DNA from 2 places in the Cohnella abietis genome. Region 2 is predicted to be linked to the other one. Evidence: a T-box and tRNA genes for the amino acid it is inferred to sense, from the RefSeq annotation. Region 2 holds a T-box; the other holds one or more tRNA genes.
The links. The T-box of region 2 lies ahead of metG (methionine--tRNA ligase). A T-box ahead of a tRNA ligase gene usually reads a tRNA of that ligase, here a tRNA-Met.

Region 1: it has a tRNA-Met gene. The T-box ahead of metG (methionine--tRNA ligase) is inferred to sense a tRNA for this amino acid. The anticodon was not compared.

Annotation. Positions count from the first base shown of each region.
Region 1 is NZ_AP019400.1:4,482,255-4,485,668, forward strand. Features, by position in the region: gene KCTCHS21_RS31955 (methyl-accepting chemotaxis protein) at 103-1,017, opposite strand; tRNA gene KCTCHS21_RS19760 (tRNA-Leu) at 1,293-1,381, opposite strand; tRNA gene KCTCHS21_RS19765 (tRNA-Ile) at 1,454-1,530, opposite strand; tRNA gene KCTCHS21_RS19770 (tRNA-Met) at 1,554-1,630, opposite strand; gene KCTCHS21_RS19775 (YycC family protein) at 1,707-1,874, opposite strand; gene KCTCHS21_RS31405 (hypothetical protein) at 1,951-2,115, opposite strand; gene KCTCHS21_RS19780 (ABC transporter substrate-binding protein) at 2,245-3,414, opposite strand, start outside.
Region 2 is NZ_AP019400.1:2,865,142-2,868,555, forward strand. Features, by position in the region: gene KCTCHS21_RS12045 (hypothetical protein) at 1-73, shown strand, start outside; gene KCTCHS21_RS12050 (hypothetical protein) at 147-350, shown strand; gene KCTCHS21_RS12055 (hypothetical protein) at 516-764, opposite strand; gene KCTCHS21_RS12060 (Fur family transcriptional regulator) at 929-1,375, shown strand; gene yidD (membrane protein insertion efficiency factor YidD) at 1,375-1,611, shown strand; T-box leader at 1,682-1,946, shown strand; gene metG (methionine--tRNA ligase) at 1,992-3,414, shown strand, end outside.

The sequences.
Region 1 (3,414 bases), 1.6 Mb from region 2:
GTGTATCGACAACGAAAATTAATATACCATGTTTAGGGAGCGATTGCAACCCTAAATTACTTCCTCTGCTATGATTTTTCACCCCACTTCCCACTTTCTCTGTTACATTATTTGGCTCAAAGCTTTAGCCTGAACATCTAACTTGCCAACAGCTTCGCCAATACCTGCAAATTCATCAACTGCTTGTTGAATTTGATGCTGACTATCGACTATTGCTCTTTGGGAGGTTTTCGTTCCCTCACTGACTCTATTAACCTGCTTGGAAATCCCCTCAACGGTGACTTGAATCTCTTGTGCCGCTTCTTGAACGTTCTTCGCTAACTTTCGCACTTCGGTTGCTACCACATTAAAGCCACGTCCATGCTCTCCGGCGTGTGCCGCTTCAATTGCCGCATTCAAGGCGAGCAGATTCGTTTGCGATGCGAATTCCCGTATCGTCTGCACAATGCGGTGAACGGCTATTGTCTGCTTTTCCAAGTCGTGAAGATAGTTTAGGTTGCTCTCATTGTCATTCATAACACGACCAATTGCCGAAGCCACTTGTTGATTGCGTGTAATACCTTTCTCTGTACGAATGAGTAAATTTTCCGCCATTTTCTGCAATTCGGTAGTTACTTGGTTTGTGGCGGTTTCCCGTGCTGTTATGTCAGTTGCTACTTTCAAGACTGCCACCACTTGTCCATCTTCACCGAGAATAGGCATATACGTGGCTTCAAGCAACAGAATAACACCTTCCTTTGACACTCGTGTGATTTTATCTTGAAATTTATTACCGCTTCTCAAGTTATCCCAAAGCGTCTCATAATCCGGACTTCTGACGAAATCTGGTGTACAAAATTTTCGATGATGTATTCCCGTCAGTTCTGACACCTGATAGCCCATCGCACGAGCGAAGTTCTCGTTTGCCCAAAGAACATCACCATGCATATTAAATTCAATCATAGCAAGTGATTGCTCTAATGCGGCAAGTACAGCCTTTTCATTCAGCACTTGCGTGGTAGCTATTTCCAATAACATATGCAGCTTCCTTCACTTGAAAATTTTTGGCGCAAAAGTATCATTTTCATGGAATCCATAGGTGTTATCTGCTACCAATTAGTTATTCTACAATAATTCTACATCAAATTGATACAATAATTTTTCGGCATCCAATAAAACAAAACACCCAACTTGGGGTGAAATGAGAAAATATCGAAGTTGCGAATGAAAAAAAGCCCTAATGTGATAAATTACCACACAGGACTTCTTATGTATTATGGGTTGATACTAACACTACAATAAGTAAACGTTAGTGGTGCCGAGGACCGGGGTCGAACCGGTACGGTAGTCACCTACCGCAGGATTTTAAGTCCTGTGCGTCTGCCAATTCCGCCACCCCGGCATAAGGAACATTGTTGTTTAGACATGTCCAAAGGGTGCGTATGTACTACGAATAATTCCAGGTAAATCTTAATGGTGGGCCTTGAGGGACTCGAACCCCCGACCAATCGGTTATGAGCCGACCGCTCTAACCAACTGAGCTAAAGGCCCCCGTCTCGGTCCAGAGAAAAGGTTGGTTGCGGGGGCAGGATTTGAACCTGCGGCCTTCGGGTTATGAGCCCGACGAGCTACCGGGCTGCTCCACCCCGCGACATTTTGCTTACGTCGCTCTTATTGGCGACAAGTAATAATATACAACATTACATACCCCATCGTCAAGAACTTTTTTAACTTTCTTTTTTTTCTGTGTTTGTTTCCTCAACTTGTCCCTTCGCCATTTCCGCCAGCTTCTGTATCATAATGTGCTGCGGCATGTGCATCAGATGCTCTAAGGGTACCTTCATATATTCCGCAAGCTTTACAGCCGTGTCGGCTGATAGTGGCATTCTCCTCATTGTAGTGCCTCCTTCATCCTCTATTTCCTAGGACTCAGCTTAGCACAGGATCGCCCTTGTTGCCAGCATAAACCGCCTAAGGTAAATAGCGCACCCCATACTTCCCTCTCCGTGAACGGAACACCTCGATCTCCTGAGGGACATCTACACCAAACACCCAGCTGTCGTGCTCCATTCTCTGAACAAGGCATCCCGCTTGAAACTTGCTGTCGTAAAGCCTCGACCAATAAATCCATTTCATCTCGTTCCCTCCGCTAGAATAAATTTTTATATTGTCTATAGCATGCGCGGACTTTACCATTTTGAATCGTCAAAAAAACTGAAGCGACCCTCCATTGTGGTGGATCGCTTCAGCTTTATATGATTGGTCTTATTCAGACGTGCTAGAAACAGCCTCTCCTGCTGCCTCCATTAAACGTTGCTTCTCTATTGACATGCCACCGTCGCCATAGACGTCATCGAAAATGCCGTCAATCTGCCCCTTCGGGTTCGCTTTAATTTTTTGCAGCAGATCGTTTCCTTTTGATTCCCATTGCGCTAGAGCTTCCTTAACTGATTTTTTCCCCTGAATAACATCTGAATAAGCTCTCGATGCTAGATCGGTCACCAATCTCAAATTCGGTTTTTCAAGATATAATGCTTGCTCTTTAGCAGAAGATTGTGGGAATGGTGCAGGCTTCATCTTTGTAAAAGCAGCTATATTGTATGTCATTCCTTCGCGTGGCTTAACAAAATCCTGACGAGTAGACATTTCATACGTGCTTCTGGATTTCAGCTTAGCCCATTCCTTACCATTCATGAATTTCACGAATTCCCATGCATCATCAGAATTAGCTGCATTCGCATTAATGCCAGATAAGCTGTTCAGATAAATACTTCCTCCGACTTTTTCATTACCCGGGTGGAATGGCATAGTAACAACATCCCAATCCAGCTTTTCAACTTTCAGCTTTTCGCTATTATCATTCATCTGCTGAATTTGGTTGATCAAACCATAATCGCCAACCGTCATTGCTACTCTACCGTTTAAGAACAATTGACCTTGGAAAGGGTTATACCTGTAGTTTTCACCCTGTGGTTGATCATACTGCATGTCATCCTGATGTGGTGTGACATGATCTTTATAAAGGTCTGTTACGGTTTTCCAAAGATTTTCCCATTGTGGCGTATTTACGGTCATCGTTTCGCCTTTGTCGTCGAACATTTTTAATTGCAACGGCGCGGCGAAATTTTGTACGTCCCAGAAGTTTTCACTGGATCCCCATTGGTTAAAAGAAAATCCAAACACAGCTTCTTTACCCTTGCCGGATTTCATTCGTTTAGCTAAGTTAAACACATCATCCCAGCTCATATTATCCTTAGGGGGCTCGACGCCTGCTTTGGTAAATAGCTTTTTATTATAATATAAGGCAGATGGACTAAAGGTTGGCGTTAAAGCATATAAAAATCCGTTACCCTCGTCTTTAATCCCTTCAACAACAGCAGGTACAAATTCATTTATATCCATCTTTTCATTTTTAAGCAATGGATCCAGCTGCTT
Region 2 (3,414 bases):
AGATCAGCTGCACATTCGATTTCGCCGAAGACCTGCAGAAAAGTCTGAATATGAATTGTTTATCGATTCGTAAATCAGTATAATGCTAATAAGAAGCAACGAATCGGATCAGATGATGGTTGCAAGGCTTTAAGGGGGCATTTACAGTGGATTTGGTTAATGTTTCGGAAGTATCGCCCGGTCTCTTTATTACTGGGATCGTTTTTATTATGTTAGTGGGCTCTTTCTTGAGCTTAGGTGTGCTACGCTTCTTTCAACTGAAGAAACGTCAAGGCTTTATTTACATGGGATCATCGGTACTTTCATTAGTTGCCATGATTGTTATCGTCAGCACCTGGTTCTCGGAATAAAGGGGGAGCATTGGAAGGAAACGCGAGGGGCTAATCTTAAGATCAGGTGATCTTTGGAAGCCTCTTTTTGTTGTAAAACCTTCTGAATCGCAGAAAAAGGCCACCCCCAGTAGCCAATTGCTCTCTAGGGGACAGCCTTCTTCTCCACAACTGTTAGCTATCGGATTATTTCCGTTTTTTTCTCACGTTTGAAGTTCGAACCTCGTTGCCTTGTTCTCCCGACCATGAGTCTCCGCAGAATACATCTTTAACCGTACAGGTTGTTACGTGATGATAAACGGGCACACAGTGGTGTCGTCTAATCACTTCAATTTGTTGAACAACCTCGACGTGTTGGGGATGGTAGTAATCTTCATAAATGGCTTGTGGCGGATCAAAAACAGTTTTGGCACAGCATTTTTTATTTTCCGACAAGCTAATCAATCTCCTTTCGTGGGGTGTTGTACATTATACGGTTCAGGCTTCTATTTGAACTGATCAAAGGCCTATCGGGCTCGCCCACATCCATGTTAAGGTTTGACGAAAAGGCTCATTTCCTGCATAGTAAAAGGATAAACGCCGTTACAGGAGGGTATCTTTTGGGAACGACTGAAGATATTATGCAGCGAATGTCGCGGAAAGGGCTCAGGATTACGGAGCAGCGACGGACAATGGTCAAATTGTTTGACAGTGCTTCTGGCTTCCTGACACCCAAGGAAGTGTATGAGCATATGCAGAGGGTATATCCGGGATTAAGCTTCGATACGGTTTATCGCAATCTTCGCTTATTGCTTGATATGGATGTCGTCGAGCAGGTGATGTTCGAGGATGGCGTGAAGTTTAAGCTAAGCTGTGAGGAGCTTCATCACCATCATCATATGATTTGCTTGCAATGTGAGAAAACGTTGCCGATTCACTTCTGCCCGATGTCGGAAACCGATGTTCCGGGTGATTTCAAGGTTGTTAAGCATAAATTTGAAGTGTTCGGCTATTGCGGAGATTGCAAGGATGCCTCAACGATAGCTGCGTCCTCACAGGGTGTCTAATGCGAATCGCTCGCCGAACGTTACAAGCGCCGATCCGTTTTTATCGGAAATTCATATCACCGTTAACACCGCCGTCCTGTCGTTTTCTACCCACTTGCTCGGAATATGCGCTTGAGGCAATCGAGGTCCATGGGGCAGTGAAGGGCTCATACTTGGCGGTTAGAAGAATTGGCAAATGTCATCCTTTTCATCGTGGAGGATACGATCCCGTTCCCCCTCCGAAGGCTGAGAAATGAGTATAAAGGGCAATCTTACTTGACACGGATAAAGCAAGTCGGTTATATTTTGGCGAATAGTACAAATCAAGCTTTTCCGTTGAAGGGATAAGTACAAAGATTCACCCTATTGCAGAGAGCCGGATGAGCTGAGAACCGGTATAGGGCAGCTTTGGAAAATGGTCCTGGAGGAATTGTCTTCAAGCATGCTGGGAAGGTAGCAGAATCAGCTTTCCAAGCTGTAAGAGGATGACGCGTGTCCAGCGTTATGGACGATTCTTAATGAGCCTTCGTCGTGTTAATATAGCGAGGGAAAATTGGGTGGTACCACGTGAGTAACAACTCTCGTCCCATACGGACGGGAGTTTTTTGTCTTTAAAAAGCTTAAGGAGATGGATACGATGACGGAAGCGAACAAATCATTTTACATTACGACACCGATTTATTACCCAAGTGACAAGCTACATATCGGTCATGCTTATACGACTGTTGCTGGGGATGCGATGGCTCGTTACAAGCGTCTGCGCGGGTACAATGTGCGCTATTTAACGGGAACGGATGAGCATGGACAGAAGATCGAGCGCAAAGCTGAGGAAGCAGGCAAAACACCGCAGCAATTCGTGGACGATATCGTTGTAGGTATTAAAGAATTGTGGAGCAAGCTGGAAATTACTAATGATGACTTCATTCGCACAACAGAGCCTCGCCACACGAAGGTTGTCCAAGGCATTTTTACGAAGCTGTTAGAGCAAGGGGATATTTACAAAGGTGAGTACGAAGGCTGGTACAGCATATCGGATGAAACCTTCTACACGGAAACACAGCTGACAGATATTGTGCGCAACGAGAACGGTGACGTTATTGGGGGGAAAAGTCCTGATAGCGGGCATCCGGTAGAGCTTGTCAAAGAAGAGTCCTATTTCTTCCGAATGAGTAAATATGCAGACAGATTGCTTGCTTACTATGAAGAGAACCCTGATTTCATTCAGCCAGAATCACGCAAGACGGAAATGATCAACAATTTTATTAAGCCAGGCCTTGAAGATCTGGCTGTTTCCCGCACAACCTTTAGTTGGGGGGTTCCTGTTCCGGGTGATCCTAAGCATGTTATTTACGTATGGATCGATGCGCTTTCTAACTATATAACGGCACTCGGATATGGCACAGACTCGGATGAGCTTTTCCGTCAGTACTGGCCGGCCAGCGTGCATCTGATGAGCAAAGAGATTGTGCGGTTCCATACGATCTATTGGCCGATTATGATGATGGCGCTTGATCTTCCAGTGCCAGAGAAGGTATTCGCACATGGATGGCTTCTGATGAAGGACGGCAAGATGTCCAAATCTAAAGGCAATGTTGTTGATCCGGTTAAGCTTATCGAGCATTTCGGATTGGATGCTGTTCGTTATTACTTGCTTCGTGAAGTGCCGTTTGGTGCGGATGGTGCATTCACCCCGGAAGGCTTCGTAGAACGGATTAACTACGATCTTGCTAATGATCTTGGTAATCTACTCAATCGTACGATTGCAATGATTGACAAGTACTTTGATGGTGTTCTTCCGAATTTCGAGTTGGGGATTACAGAGTTTGATGGAGAGCTCGAGCAAACGGCACTCTCAACTATTGAGAAGGTAGAAGAGTCACTTGAGAAAATGGAGTTTTCTGTTGCGCTCAGCGCGATATGGACGCTCGTTGGCCGCACAAACAAGTATATTGACGAGACGAAGCCTTGGACGCTTGCTAAGGAAGAGTCTAGCAAACCAGCTTTGGCTTCCGTAATGGGGCATTTGGCAGAAAGCTTGAGGATCGTCTCTATTCTGATTC